One region of the Bradyrhizobium sp. 22 genome, then DNA from elsewhere that is predicted to be linked to it. Evidence: predicted binding sites of a transcription regulator. Region 1 holds the regulator's gene; the other holds the start of a gene.
What was found. The regulator LexA, encoded in region 1, represses DNA repair genes until DNA is damaged. The targets are predictions, from matches to a motif close to TGTTCNNNNTGTGTTCNG.
Positions count from the first base shown of each region.

Region 2: a site for LexA is predicted at 3,102-3,119, ahead of K410_RS0118525 (single-stranded DNA-binding protein). Genes of this name have one in related genera too.

Region 1 covers NZ_KI519399.1:3,515,478-3,523,365, reverse strand. Annotated here, with positions in the region: gene K410_RS0118040 (S41 family peptidase) at 1-1,227, opposite strand, end outside; gene K410_RS0118035 (alpha-hydroxy acid oxidase) at 1,547-2,680, shown strand; gene K410_RS0118030 (HAD family hydrolase) at 2,716-3,339, shown strand; gene K410_RS0118025 (hypothetical protein) at 3,508-3,714, shown strand; gene K410_RS0118020 (molybdopterin molybdotransferase MoeA) at 3,922-5,133, shown strand; gene lexA (transcriptional repressor LexA) at 5,309-6,010, shown strand; gene K410_RS40395 (hypothetical protein) at 6,561-6,995, shown strand; partial or broken gene K410_RS36955 (ComEC/Rec2 family competence protein) at 7,003-7,888, opposite strand, start outside.
Region 2 covers NZ_KI519399.1:3,617,005-3,624,892, reverse strand. Annotated here, with positions in the region: gene gyrA (DNA gyrase subunit A) at 1-2,097, opposite strand, end outside; gene K410_RS0118525 (single-stranded DNA-binding protein) at 2,451-2,948, opposite strand; gene K410_RS0118520 (outer membrane protein) at 3,394-4,173, shown strand; gene K410_RS0118515 (outer membrane protein) at 4,411-5,103, shown strand; gene uvrA (excinuclease ABC subunit UvrA) at 5,390-7,888, shown strand, end outside.

The DNA of each region.
Region 1 (7,888 bases):
CGGAACGTAAGACTGTGACCCCGTCTGCTCGCCACCCTCGCCGGCCGACAGATGTCCGCGCATCTGGGACTCCGCCATGGTGTCCATGCGGCCCTTCAGCTCGGGCGGCACGTCCTGCAGAATCTCGATGTCGGGGGCGATACCCTGGGCCTGGATCGAGCGGCCCGACGGCGTGTAATAGCGCGCCGTCGTCAGCGCCAGCGCGCCATTGCCGGACCCGAGCGGAATGATCGTCTGCACCGAGCCCTTTCCGAACGAGCGCGTGCCGATGATCGTGGCGCGCTTGTGGTCATGCAGGGCGCCGGCCACGATCTCCGAGGCCGAGGCCGAGCCGCCATTGATCAGCACCACCAGCGGCTTGCCCTTGGTGAGGTCGCCGCCATGGGCGGTGAAGCGCTGCGTCTCCTCCGGACTGCGGCCGCGGGTCGAAACGACCTCGCCGCGTTGCAGGAACGCGCTCGACACCGACACCGCCTGGTCGAGCAGACCGCCCGGATTGTTGCGCAGGTCCACGACGTAGCCAGTGAGCTTCTCCGGCGACACCTGCTTGGAGATCGACGCGATCGCCTTCTTCAGGCCGTCGGTGGTCTGCTCGTTGAACGAGGTGATGCGGATATAACCGATGTCGCCGTTCTCGACCCGGAAGCGCACCGGGCGCACATGGATGATCTCGCGCGTGATCGCCACTTCGAGCGGCGCGTCCGCGCCCTTGCGCATGATGGTGAGCTTGGTCTTGGTATCGACCGGGCCCTTCATCTTGTTGACGGCCTGCTCGAGCGTCATGCCCTGCACCGCCTCGCCGTCGATCTTGCTGATGAGGTCACCGGACATCAGGCCGGCCTTCGAGGCGGGCGTATCGTCGATCGGCGAGACCACCTTGACGAGGCCGTCTTCCATCGTGACCTCGATGCCGAGGCCGCCGAACTCGCCGGAGGTGGTCTCCTGCATCTCGGTCCAGGCCTTTGCATTCATGTAGCGCGAATGCGGATCGAGCGAGGTCACCATGCCGGTGATCGCGCCCTCGATCAGCTTGGCATTGTCGGGCTTCTCGACATAGCTCGCCTTCACGCGCTCGAACACCGAGCCGAACAAATTGAGCTGGGAATAGGCGTCGTCCGCGCTCGCCGCCGCCCGTGCCGCCCAGACACCGCCGTGCGGACTGGCCACAAGAAGGGTGAGACACGCTCCGGTGAGCGCGCCCAGAGGGAACAGCAGGGATTTCCGCATGGATGGGCTTGCCTTCTTGCTTGGCGGTTCGCTTCGAACTTGTCTCGTGAGACATGGGAGACGCCATGCAATTGGCGATCCAGCCCGCTTCTCACAATACCATTCTGGTTTCTTCAAGGCCGGGATACCACGCCGACGGGTACGCCGCAGAAATCGCTTCGCCCGGACCTAAACTTTTGGCAACGTTGCGGGACTGGCCTACCTGCAAGCGGAATCGTAGGCCGGTCCGCGCCTCGCAGCCATGCAAATCTAGGATAGTTTTGCAGGGCTGGACGGGTTAGGCGATGAGATAAGGGTTCAAATTCTCGGGAGGATAACAATGAACGAAGCACCCGGCATCCGGGCAGAACGGAACGTCGAACTCGGCGCCAGCAACGAGCCGTTCCAGAACCTGCACGAATTCATCCGGAAAGCGCGGGCCAACCTCAACCAGAACGCCTGGGATTACATCGTCGGCGCCGCCGAGACCGAGACCACGATGCGCCGCAACCGCATGGCGCTGGACGAGATCGCCTTTCGCCCCCGCGTGCTGCGCGACGTCCGCAAGGTGGATGGCTCGGTTCAGCAGTTCGGCCGCAGGATGCGCCTGCCGGTGGTGCTCGCGCCCGTCGGAGCGCTCGAAATCTTCGATCCGAATGGTGCGGCGAGCGTCGCGCGCGGTGCCGGCACCTTCGGTGCGGCGCACATGCTGAGCTCGGTGTCCGAGCCCGGCCTGGAGAAGACCGCCGAGGCGGCGCCCGATGCGCTCCGGCTGTACCAGCTTTATGTCCGCGGCGACGATGCTTTCGTCGCCGATGTCGTCAGCCGGAGCGAGAAGAACGGCTACGCCGCGTTCTGCCTGACCGTGGACACCGCCCATTACAGCCGTCGCGAACGTGACATCGCCAAGCGCTATGTTCGCGAGAGCCGCCTGCGCGCCACCGGTGGCGATTACCAGAAGGGGCTGGAGTGGCGGACCGTGAAGATGATCAAGGACAGGTACAAGATCCCGCTGATCCTGAAGGGCATCGCCACCGCCGAGGACGCCCTGATCGCGGTCGATCACGGCGTCGAATGGATCTACGTCTCCAACCATGGCGGCCGCCAGCTCGACCACGGCCGCGGTGCCATGCACGTGCTGCCCGAGATCGTCGAGGCCGTGAAGGGCCGCGCCAAGATCATGGTCGACGGCGGCATCTGTCGCGGCACCGACATCGTCAAGGCGATTGCGGCAGGCGCAGATCTCGTCGGCATCGGCCGGCTGCAATGCTGGGCGCTGGCGGCCTCAGGCGAAGCCGGCATCACGCGGATGCTGGAGCTGTTGGAAGACGAGGTGCTGCGCTGCCTCGGCCTGTTGGGCGCCACATCGTTTGCCGAGATCGACAAATCCTGCCTGCATCCGGCGACCGCCACCAACGCGCCGAGCGTGGTCAGCGCGTTCCCGCTGTTCGACCACGAGCCTTATCGGTACTGACCTGCGGACTCCGACGCTGAGGTGAAAAGGACGCCATGACATCGCTCTCTCCCGGCAGCGCGGATGCGCTTCTGTTCGATCTCGGGCGCGTGGTCCTCGACATCGACTTCTCCAAGGCGATCGCCTGCTGGGCGGGGCACGCCGGCTGCCAACCCGAAAGCATCCTCGCGCGCTATGTGCGCGACGAGGCCTACCGGCTGCACGAGGTCGGCAAGATCAGCGACGCCGACTATTTCGCCTCGTTACGCGCTTCACTGGGGATCGGCATCTCGGACGCCCAGTTCCTGGAGGGCTGGAACGCGATCTTCGCCGGCGAGATGCCTGAGATCGCCGAGCTGTTGCCGCGTGCGGCAAAGCAGGTGCCGCTCTACGCCTTCTCCAACACCAATCGGCCGCATGTCGATTACTTCTCGAAGGAATATGCCGGTCTGCTCGGCCATTTCCGCGAGCTGTACCTGTCATCCAGCATCGGCCTGCGCAAACCGGACGCAGACGCTTTCGACCATGTCGTCGCGGCGATCGGCGTGCCGGCCGAGCGCATCGTGTTCTTCGACGATCTCGAAGAGAACATCGAGGGCGCGCGGGCGCGCGGATTGACGGCCGTGCACGTGACATCGCCGCGCGACGTCGGGAACGCATTGAAGGCGTTGGGCATTTGACCCCGGCCCGTCGCTAGAAGCAGCCCAATTGCAAGCCGCGTTCGGAACCAAATTTACAAAAACTGTGGAACCTGATCCCTTTGTGCATTTTTATACGGAGTTCCCGGAACGGAATACCACCCTTCGGACTCATGAGTCTGTTGGGACTTCTACATCGGACTGATCGACGTGCTGGGCAAAACCTATCTCACCAAGCAAGCTTCTCTGCTGCTTGAATTCGCAAAAAACACCTCGGATTCCGAGCTTTCCGCCAAGCTGATCAGCAAGGCTGCGGACCTGAAATCGCAGGCCGATCCGCTCCCCGACAGGGACCAGGGCCCCAAACCTCCCGACGTCGCATGGGACGTCAGTCCGGACGATCCGACGGCACCTTGATCACATCACCGGGTGGCGCTGGCCAGCTCAGTGTCGGCCAGGCTCATGCCGGCGTTTCGCCTTTAGAATCACGTGTGCGGACTTGCACTTGCTCGATCACGGAGAGCACGCAGGATAGATCATCCTGCGTGCTGCTTTGCCTCGCGTCTGCAGTCAGCTAGAACTCTCGCCGCCCTATTGAACGATGTGCGAGCAGGAGTTTCGCCCGTGGCCCTGATGCCGGTTTCCGACGCCCTTGCTGCGGTGCTGGCAGGTGCAGAGCCGCTGCCTGAACAGATGGTTTCGCTCGACGAGGCCTATCACCGCGTGCTCGCGCATGACGTCGCGGCGCGCCGCACGCAGCCGCCGCAGGCGATGTCGGCGATGGACGGCTACGCCGTGCGCGCGGCCGATGCGGCAACGGTCGATTCCCGGCTGACGGTGATTGGCGAGATCGCAGCCGGCCGTCCTTTCGCGAGAGCAGTTGGCGCCGGCGAAGCCGTGCGGATCTTTACCGGCGGCGTCATCCCGGACGGAGCGGACGCGGTCGTGATCCAGGAGGACACTGTCGCGGACGGCAACAGCGTCACCATCAAGGAAGCCGCGATCGCCGGACGGCACGTCCGCCCGGCCGGGGTCGATTTCCGCGAGGGTGACGTGCTCCTGCGCAAGGGAACCCGCCTGACGGAGCGCGATCTCGCGCTTGCCGCGGCGATGAATCACCCGGATCTCGCCGTCTGCCGCCGTCCCAAGGTTGCGATCCTCGCCACCGGCGACGAACTGGTGAGGCCGGGCACCACGCCCGGGCACGGCCAGATCGTCTATTCCAACGGCTACGCCCTGCATGCGCTCGCCCGCAGCGAGGGCGCCGAGACCATCGACCTCGGTGTCGCCGCCGACACGCTGGAGGCCACCTCCGCCGGAATCCGCCGCGCCCGCGAGAGCGGTGCTGACATCCTGGTCACGACCGGCGGCGCGTCGGTCGGCGACCATGATCTGGTCCAGCAGGCGCTGCGGGGCGAAGGCATCTCGATGGCGTTCTGGAAGATCGCGATCCGGCCCGGCAAGCCGATGATGCACGGACGGCTCGGCGCAATGCGCGTGATCGGCCTGCCCGGCAATCCCGTGTCGTCCTACGTGTGCGCGTTCCTGTTCATGGTGCCGTTGATTCGCGCCTTGTCGGGCCGTTCAGTGATTCATCATCGCCGCGAGCGCGCCGTGCTGGGCAAGGATCTCGGCGCCAACGACCAGCGCGAGGATTACCTGCGCGCGCGCCTGGAACTGCGCGACGACGGTGCGCAAGTCGCCGTTCCCGTCAGCCATCAGGATTCCTCTCTGCTTGCGAATCTTGCTGCGGCACAGGTACTTCTCGTGCGCGCACCGTTCGCGCCGAAGGCCGAGGCCGGCAGCCCTTGCGAGGTGCTGCGGCTCCCCGTCTGAGTGCACGGCCACACACATTCCGCGAGCTCGCCGCCGTTCACGGTAAATTAAGCAGTTGCGGAACATGTATCGAACATATAGTGTCCGTTCATGATTTGTTTCGAGCATGTAGCGGCTTATCGCTGAACTCATCGTCTCGGAATCGAACGACATCAACCGGGGGACTTTGGTCGAGATGTTAACGCGCAAACAATACGAGCTTCTGAGGTTCATCAGCGAACGTTTGAAGGAAAGCGGTGTGCCGCCCTCCTTCGACGAGATGAAGGATGCGCTCGACCTGCGCTCGAAGTCGGGCATCCACCGCCTGATCACCGCGCTCGAGGAGCGCGGCTTCATCCGCCGCCTGCCCAACCGCGCACGCGCCATCGAAGTGATTAAGCTGCCGGAGCTCCAGGCTGCCGCCGGCGCCCGTCGCGGCTTCACGCCGAGCGTCATCGAGGGCAATCTCGGCAAGGTCCGCGCCAGCTCCAGCCCCTCCATGGACGAGGGCGAGCGGCCCGTTGCGGTGCCCGTGATGGGCCGTATCGCGGCCGGCACGCCGATCGAGGCGTTGCAGACCCGCAGCCACACCATCAGCGTCCCGCCCGACATGCTCGGCACGGGCGAGCACTATGCGCTCGAAGTGCGCGGCGATTCCATGGTGGAGGCCGGTATCCTCGACGGCGACATGGCGCTGATCCAGCGCAACGAGAGCGCCGATACCGGCGACATCGTGGTGGCGCTGATCGACGACGAGGAGGCCACGCTCAAGCGTTTCCGCCGCCGCGGGGCCTCGATCGCACTCGAGCCGGCCAATGCCGCTTATGAGGTGCGCATCCTGCCGCCGAACCGCGTGAAGATTCAGGGCAAGCTGATCGGGCTTTACCGGAAGTACTGATACCCGGAGCTTCAAGCGCCGCGCGCGCTTTCGATCGGCACCGTCGATCCAAGATTGGAGCGAACGCTTGGTCCGCTCCGGCTGGATGGTCCCTCTGGTTCTGCGCTGACCGTCCGGCTCCTCTTCCGCGCGACATCCGGTTCGCAAGCGCAGGCGCGCGGCCATTTCGCTCCGCCGCCAGAGTGCAGGGCAATCGCATTTGAATTTTGCAGAGGTCGTCATGCCCGGGCTTGTCCCGGGCATCCACGTTCATTGTGCTGCGTGGAAGGCGTGGATGGCCGGGACAAGCCCGGCCATGACGCTGCGGAGGCAGCTGGTGACCATCGCCACATGCGATAGCCCTGCGCGTGCCGGCAGTGCTGATACGCCGGCCAAATGCAAGGATGCGATGTTTGTTCCTATCGAATCCGGGAAAGATAATGTGATCGCGCGCTGCGGACGCGAGCCGCAGATTTGCCCATAACCAAGCAGAGCGTTGCAGGCTTCCACTCTGATTGAGGCCTGCGCCTCGACGAGACGCGGGTCGCCATCTTCGCATGAGGAGCACCCGATGTGTGACTACAGCCTGCATGCCGTCGCGACGCGTCCCGCTGAGGTCGGAGAGACGATCGTCACGACAACCTTCCGCGGCACCTCGACGCGCGGCTTCGCCTCCGAAGCCGATCTGTCCGTTGCGGTCTGCCTGCTGCCGGGGACGGAGCTCGCCTTCGCCGACAACGTCCGTTACGACAACCGCTGGATCTGGACGCGCACCGTCAACTCCCGCGTCGGCAAGTTCGGCAAGATCGATCCGCACATTCCCGATCGCCATCACGACGCGATCGAATTTCCTGACGGCAAATACGTGCTGGTGACGCAGCTGGTCGAAGGCCAGCGCGCAACCGTGCTGCAGCTGCCGGTGACGCAGCCGGTCGGCGAGCGCGAGCACAAGCCTGAGATCATCGCCGACAGTCGAGCGGCGGTCACGCGCCAACCGATCGGCTGATCAAAGCTCAGTCCTCGGCCTGAAGATCGGCCTCCGACGGCGTAGCGTCGCGGACGCGCGGAGCCGGCCTCGGCATGAGGGCTCCTTCGAAATCTCCCTCGCCGGCGGCCGCCGGCGACCAGGGGCGGTCTGCACCTCTCGCCTTGACCGCCTGAACCGCAAATCCGTCGCCATGCCGTGTCAGCGCCAGCGCGCCCTGGCGCGCGAGCCGCTGCCGATCCACCACCATCGCCGCGCAATCGGGCGGCGCGGGCCGCGCCGTCACCACCAGCGCGGCGCGGCTGCAATCGTCCGCCAGCGCATCGATCCGCGAGGCCAGCGCGACCAGGCGTCCGTCGGCGAGCGGTGTCACGCAGCCGGATTCGTCGCACGACACTCCCTCGGCCAACGCGCTGCTGCCGGCATCGCGCGGATCGGCGTCGGCCGCCAGCCACTCCTTCAGCAGGAAACCGTCCTTGCCCGCCCTGATCAGGTGCAGACGCCCATCCCTGCCCCGCACCGCGACGCTGGCGCCGTCCCCGGCAATCAGGACATCAGGCTGCCGCGCGGACAGGCCCCAGGCGATGGAAGCCAGCAGCACCACGGCACCGCACCAGCGCAGGGGCGTGCGCAACAGGCCCATCAGGATGATGCCGAGGCTCGCGGCGATCAGCGGCGCGATGCCGAACGCCGGAATGCGGCCGACCGCGCCCGGCAGCGCCGCCACCCAGCGCGAGACCGCGACCATCCAGTCGATACCCAGTCCCATCAACCACCAGAACACGCCATCGAGCCCGAACGGCGCTGCGAGCAATCCCAACAGCCCCGCCGGCATCACCAGCACTGAGACCACCGGCATCGCCCCGAGATTGGCGAGCACGCCATAGGGCGTGACGCGATGGAAGTGGAAGGCG
Region 2 (7,888 bases), 100 kb from region 1:
CAGCACGTCGTCGCGCTCGGTGCAGATCTGCACGTCGACGATCGCCTCGTCGTCGTCGAGCTTCATCGCGATGATGCCGGAGCGGCGGACGTCGACGAAGTCCGACAGCTTGTTGCGCCGGACATTGCCGCCCGTCGTGGCGAACATCACGTCGAGGTTGCCCCAGGTCGATTCATCCTCGGGCAGCGGCATGATGGTGGTGATGCGCTCGCCCTGCTCCAGCGGCAGGATGTTGATCAGCGCCTTGCCGCGCCCGTTCGGCGCGGCCACCGGCAGACGCCAGACCTTCTCCTTGTAGACCTGGCCGCGCGAGGAGAAGAACAGCACCGGCGTATGGGTCGACGCCACGAAGAGCCGGCTGACGAAATCCTCGTCGCGGGTCTGCATGCCGGAGCGGCCCTTGCCGCCGCGGCGCTGGGCGCGGTAGGCCGACAGCGGCACGCGCTTGACGTAGCCGGCATGCGAGACGGTGACGACCATGTCCTCGCGCTGGATCAGGTCCTCGTCCTCGACCTCGCCCTCCTGCTCGATGATGACGGTGCGGCGCGGCGTGGCGAACTCGGCCTTCACTTCGGCGAGCTCGGTCTTGATGATGCCGAGCACGCGTTCGCGCGAGCGCAGGATGTCGAGATAATCGGCGATCTCGCCGGCGAGCTTGTCGAGCTCGTCGCGGATTTCGTCGCGGCCGAGTGCGGTCAGGCGCTGAAGCCGCAGGTCGAGAATGGCCCTCGCCTGCTCCATCGACAGCCGGATCGTGCCGTCCGCACTGATGCGATGGCGCGGATCGTCAATCAGCGTCAGCATGTCCTCGACGTCCCGGGCTGGCCAGTCGCGCGACATCAGGGTGTCGCGGGCGGTGGTCGGGTCGGGCGAGCTTCGGATCACGCGGATCATCTCGTCGATATTGGCGACGGCGATCGCGAGACCGACGAGGATATGCGCACGGTCGCGCGCCTTGGCCAGCAGATACTTGGTGCGCCGCGTGACGACCCGCTCGCGGAAGTCGACGAAGATCGTCAGCAGGTCCTTCAGATGCATGATCCGCGGACGGCCGCTGTCGAGCGCCACCATGTTGACGCCGAAGCTGGTCTGCAGCGGCGTGAACCGGTAGAGCTGGTTCAGCACCACGTCCGGAACGGCGTCACGCTTCAACTCGATGACGACGCGGTAGCCGTCGCGGTCGGATTCGTCGCGCAGGTCGCCGATGCCTTCGATCTTCTTTTCCTTGACCAGCTCGGCGATGCGCTCGACCATCGTCGCCTTGTTCACCTGGTAGGGAATCTCGGTGATGATGATCGCCTCGCGCTCCTTGCGGAAGGTCTCGATCGCGACCTTGCCGCGCATCATGATCGAGCCGCGGCCGAGGTGATAGGCCGAGCGGATGCCCTGCCGTCCGAGAATGACGCCGCCGGTCGGGAAGTCCGGTCCCGGCACGATGTTGATGAGCTCGTCGATGGTGAGCGCGGGGTTGTCGATCAGCGCGACACAGGCGTCGATGACCTCGCCCAGATTGTGCGGCGGGATGTTGGTCGCCATGCCGACCGCGATGCCGCCCGCACCGTTGACGAGAAGGTTCGGGAACTTGGCCGGCAAGACCGACGGCTCGGTCTCGTTGTTGTCGTAGTTCGGCTGGAAGTCGACGGTGTCCTTGTCGATGTCCGCCAACAGGGCCAGCGCCGCCTTTGTCAGGCGCGCTTCGGTGTAACGATAGGCAGCCGGGGGATCGCCGTCGACCGAGCCGAAATTGCCCTGGCCGTCGATCAGCGGCACGCGCATCGAGAAGTCCTGCGCCATCCGGACCATGGCGTCGTAGATCGACTGATCGCCGTGCGGGTGATACTTACCGATGACGTCACCGACCACGCGGGCGGACTTGACGTACTTCTTGTCGGGCGTGTGCCCCTGCTCGTTCATCGAGAACAGGATGCGGCGGTGCACCGGCTTCAGACCGTCGCGGGCATCGGGCAGCGCCCGCGCCACGATCACGCTCATGGCGTAGTCGAGATAGGACTTCTTCATCTCCTCGAAGATGGAGACGGGGCGAATGTCCGAGGGTTGCGCCGGCTGGTCGCCGGGCTTGTTGTCGTCGTCAGCCAAGGGGGAATCCGGTGAGTTTTTGTCTGGGAATCATATAGCGCATCGCACCCCTGATAACCACCCTTGGCGGGGACTCGGAAGCGCTTTTTCCGCTTATTTTTCCAATGACTTACGGCGTTGCAGGGAGCCTCCGGAATCAACCTGGAACAGGTCGTCCAAAATCGCCCCTGGCAACATGGATCCCCCGCGCGGCGAGCGCCCATCAGTCCGCTTTGCCGAGCGCGGGCCGAGTTCAACCCGAACATGAAGCGGGCTCGGAAATCCGAGCCCGTTCCGTCAATTGGCAGGGTTTGCTGACACGACGTGCAAAGGCGCCGCCGAACCCGGCCAGCGCCCCCTCGTCCGATCCGCTCTCAGAACGGGATATCGTCGTCCATGTCGCTGTTGCGGCTGCCGCCACCGGCGGCAACAGGACGGCGCGGCGCGCTGCTGACGGGGCCGGAAGAGCCGAAATCGCCGCCCGGCTCGTCACCGAAGCTGCCGCCTCCGCCGCCGCCACCGCGGCCGTCGAGCATCGTCAGCGTCGAGTTGAAGCCCTGCAGCACGACCTCGGTCGAATACTTCTCGACACCGCTCTGGTCGGTGTATTTGCGGGTCTGCAGCGCACCTTCGATGTAAACCTTGGCGCCCTTCTTCAGATACTGTTCGACGATCTTGCAAAGCGGCTCCGAGAAGATCACGACGCGGTGCCACTCGGTCTTCTCCTTGCGCTCGCCGGTGTTCTTGTCGCGCCAGGTGTCCGATGTCGCGATGCTCAAATTCGCAATCGGCCGCCCGTCCTGGGTGCGGCGGATTTCAGGATCCTTGCCGAGATTTCCAACCAGAATGACCTTGTTGACGCTTCCCGCCATCGCCGCTCTCCACTCCGAATGCCACTGATTTCAAAGGCCGAGCGCGCTGCCCGCGTTCCTCTGCGCCCTGTTGGGGCGACCCTATACGCTCGCAGGCGCCCCTCAGCCCATCACCCCCTGGGTTATCCCCACATATAGCATCGACCTTCGCTACGTTCCAGATTTGTTCTTCCCGATCGCCCATCGAGACAGAATCTGGGATTCATCCCGCCGGCGCCAAGGAATGTTCCACGACGGGAACCGAGCGAGGTTCCCGTAAACAGGCAAAACCGCTTAACATTGAGCAAGTTGCGACCCCTGTCGGGCACCGCCAAGTGTGGCATTTGAGAGACGGACTCGGCGCCGTCTTGGGACTACGATCGCCCTGTAATTGAATCATAAGGGCGTCGCGCCTGATCCGCTGCTTCGGGGACTGCGAGAAGCGGCGAAAACTGGGGAGACTGCAATGAACAAGATTCTGATTGGTGCCATCGGTGCAGTGACATTGAGCCTGTCGGCTCCCGCCAGCGCGGCGGATCTCGCCGCGCGGCCCTACACCAAGGCCCCGGCGCCGATGGTCGCCGCCATCTACGACTGGAGCGGCTTCTACGTCGGCATCAACGGCGGCGGCGGCAGCAGCCGCAAGTGCTGGGATTTCGTCACGCCCGGGACCGGCGTCCTGGTTGGCGAGGGCTGTCACAGCGCGACCGGCGGCACGGTTGGCGGCCAGGTCGGTTATCGCTGGCAGTCGACCAATTGGGTGTTCGGCCTCGAAGGCCAGGGCAACTGGGCCGACTTCTCCGGCGACAACATCAGCACGGTGCTCGTGGGCACGGGCCTGCGCAATCGCTCGAAGATCGATGCCTTCGGTCTGATCACCGGCCAGGTCGGCTACGCCTGGAATAACGTGCTGCTCTACGTGAAAGGCGGCGGCGCCGTCGTCAGCGACCGCTACCGCAGCTACGATCTCGTCACGGGTCTCGAGTTCGACCGGGCCAACGAGACCCGTTGGGGCGGCGTTGTGGGCGCAGGAATCGAGTTTGGATTTGCGCCGAACTGGACGGTGGGCCTCGAGTACGACCACATCTTCCTCGGCAACCGCACGATGACTTTCACCGGTTCGGGCAACCTGCTGGCGGCCCCGCTTGGCGCCGTTACACGCTCCGATCGTATCAGCCAGGACGTCGATATCGGCCTGATCCGGGTGAACTACCGCTGGGGCGGGCCGCTGATCGCGAGATACTGATATCTCTCTGACATCGTTCGATGATTGAAGGCCGGCCTCGCGCCGGCCTTTGTCATCGGGAGATCAGATATGCAGCCGTAATGAGTCAGTAACCATCACCTTTTCGACCACTGTGGCTTCTCGGAGACACAACTTGCGGCTTCAGTGGTGTAAGCACTGCCTCAGTTGGGCCGTTGAGTCCGCTGCCCTTCCGTCAGGAAGGCAACAATAGAAACTGGGACTGGGATTAAGTTGAAAATGAAGAAAGTTCTGTTGGCTTCGGCCTGTTTGTTCGCTCTGGCGGCCCCTGCTTCGGCTGCTGATCTCGCGGCTCGCCCCTACACCAAGGCGCCGGTTGCTCCGCTGGCTTCGGTCTACAACTGGACCGGCTTCTACCTCGGTATCGTCGGTGGCGGCGCTTGGGAAGCCTCTTCGGGCGACCCCAAGATGCAGGGCGGCTTCGTCGGCGGCACCGCCGGCTACAACTGGCAGACCGGCAACGTCGTGTTCGGCCTCGAGGCCGATGCCGCCTGGGCTGACGTCAGCGCCTCGGCAGCTGGCACGGTTTTCGTCGCCGGCGTCGGTGGCGTCCCCGCCTCGCTGACCTCCAAGACCGACGCCATGGGCACCGTGCGCGGCCGCATCGGCTGGGCCATCAACAACGTGCTGCTCTACGGCACCGGTGGTTACGCCTGGATCGACAACAAGCTCACCGCCACCCTGGGCGGCCTCTCGGCCTCCGACAGCAAGTTCCACTCCGGCTGGACCGTCGGCGCGGGCGTCGAGGCGTACTTCGCTCCGCAATGGTCGGTGAAGGGCGAGTACCTCTATCGCAGCCTCGACGGCGAGACCTACTTCTCGGGCGCCATTCCCACCGGTACGCTCAACCTCCACACTGTGCAGGTCGGCGTGAACTATCACTTCGGTGGCCCGGTGGTTGCGAAGTACTGATCACGACCGACGGTCACATCGTCACGAAAGGCCGGCCTCGCGCCGGCCTTTTTGTTTTGGCGGTACGTTGTTTTGGCGAATACGCGCCGGTTCAGTGCAGCGCCTGCTGCCAGATGCCGCCAGCGTGCCAACATTCCGTTGACGATTCGCAACTCCCTCTGGAAATCCGCGCGCGTTCTTCCTACGTTCGCTGACAACCCCATCGGCGCCGATCCCGGTTCCGGACGAAGCGCGCCTTTTTACTGGCGCGGTCGCGCACCCATGGGATTCCCTAGGGGCAACTCGGATGGATGAAGTGATCAAGGCGAAGCGCCAACAACAGAACGCGGGCTCGAGCCTGCGCGCAATTACGATCCGCGGCGCGCGCGAGCACAACCTCAAGAACATCGACGTCGAGATTCCCCGCGACAAGCTGGTGGTGTTCACCGGCCTCTCCGGCTCCGGCAAATCCTCGCTCGCCTTCGACACCATCTACGCCGAGGGCCAGCGTCGCTACGTCGAATCGCTGTCGGCCTATGCACGCCAGTTCCTGGAGATGATGCAGAAGCCCGACGTCGACCAGATCGACGGCCTGTCGCCGGCGATCTCGATCGAGCAGAAGACCACCTCGAGGAACCCGCGCTCCACCGTCGGCACCGTCACCGAGATCTACGACTATATGCGCCTGCTCTGGGCCCGCGTCGGCGTGCCCTACTCGCCGGCCACGGGCCTGCCGATCGAGAGCCAGACCGTCTCGCAGATGGTCGACCGCGTGCTCGCCCTGCCCGAGGGCACGCGGCTCTATCTGCTTGCGCCCGTCGTGCGCGGCCGCAAGGGCGAGTATCGCAAGGAGCTCGCCGAATGGCTCAAGAAGGGCTTTCAGCGCGTCAAGATCGACGGCACCTTCTATGAGCTCAGCGAGGCGCCGACGCTCGACAAGAAATTCCCGCACGACATCGACGTGGTCGTCGACCGCATCGTGGTGCGCGCCGACATCGGCCAGCGCCTCGCCGAAAGTTTCGAGACCGCGCTGAAGCTCGCCGAGGGCCTTGCCGTCGTCGAGTTCGCCGACGCGCCCGCGGCCGCACCCACTGAGGAGAAGAAGAAGACCGCCAAGATCCACGACAAGAGCGGCCCCGAGCGCATGCTGTTCTCGGAAAAGTTCGCCTGCCCGGTCTCCGGCTTCACCATTCCCGAGGTCGAGCCGCGCCTGTTCTCGTTCAACAACCCCTACGGCGCCTGCCCCGCCTGCGGCGGCCTCGGCGTCGAGCAGCATGTCGACGAGGACCTCGTCATCCCCGACAAGGATCTCGCCATCGGCAAGGGCGCGATCGCGCCCTGGGCCAAGTCGTCCTCGCCCTATTACGTGCAGACGCTGACCGCGCTCGGCAAGCACTACAAGTTCACCCTGACCACCAAGTGGAAGGACCTGCCGAAGAAGACGAAAGACGCCATCCTGCACGGCTCCGGCGATGACGAGATCAAGTTCTCCTACGAGGACGGGGTGCGCTCCTACGACACCAGGAAGCCGTTCGAGGGCGTCATCACCAACATCAACCGCCGCTACCGCGAGACCGAGAGCGAGTGGGCGCGCGAGGAGCTGGCGAAGTATTTCCACGACGTGCCCTGCGAGGCGTGCAAGGGCTTTCGTCTCAAGCCCGAGGCGCTCTGCGTCAAGGTCGGCGGCAAGCACATCGGCGAGATCTCGGAGCTGTCGGTCAGGAAGGCCGGCGAATGGTTCGAGACCGTGCCTAGCGCGCTCAACGCGCAGCAGAACGAGATCGCCGGCCGCATCCTGAAGGAGATCCGCGAGCGCCTCACCTTCCTGCTCGACGTCGGCCTGAATTACCTCACGCTGTCCCGCTCCTCCGGCACGCTGTCCGGCGGCGAGAGCCAGCGCATCCGCCTGGCCTCGCAGATCGGCTCGGGACTGACTGGCGTGCTCTACGTGCTGGACGAGCCCTCGATCGGCCTGCACCAGCGCGACAACGCCCGCCTGCTCGACACGCTGAAGAGACTTCGCGACCTCGGCAACACCGTGGTCGTGGTCGAGCATGACGAGGATGCCATCCGTCTCGCCGATTACGTGCTCGACATCGGCCCCGGCGCCGGCATGCATGGCGGCAACATCGTCGCCGAAGGCACGCCCGCCGAGATCATGCGCAACCCGAAATCGCTGACCGGCAAGTACCTGACCGGCGAGCTCGAGGTCGAGGTGCCGGAGCGGCGTCCGCCGAACCATCGCCGCACCATCAAGGTGGTCAACGCGCGCGGCAATAACCTCAAGAACGTCACGGCCGAGATTCCGCTCGGCCTGTTCACCTGCGTCACCGGCGTCTCCGGCGGCGGCAAGTCGACGCTGCTAATCGACACGCTCTATCGCGCCATCGCCCGCAAGCTGAACAATGCCAGCGAAGGCGCAGCCCCGCACGACCGCATCGAGGGCCTCGAGCACATCGACAAGATCATCGACATCGACCAGTCGCCGATCGGCCGCACCCCGCGCTCGAATCCGGCGACCTATACCGGCGCCTTCACGCCGATCCGCGAATGGTTCGCCGGCCTGCCCGAGTCCAAGGCGCGCGGCTACGAGCCCGGCCGCTTCTCCTTCAACGTCAAGGGCGGCCGCTGCGAGGCCTGCCAGGGCGACGGTGTCATCAAGATCGAGATGCACTTTTTGCCCGACGTCTACGTCACCTGCGACGTCTGCAAAGGAAAACGCTACAACCGCGAGACGCTCGAAGTCCTGTTCAAGGGCAAGTCCATCGCCGACGTGCTCGACATGACGGTCGAGGAAGCCGCCGAG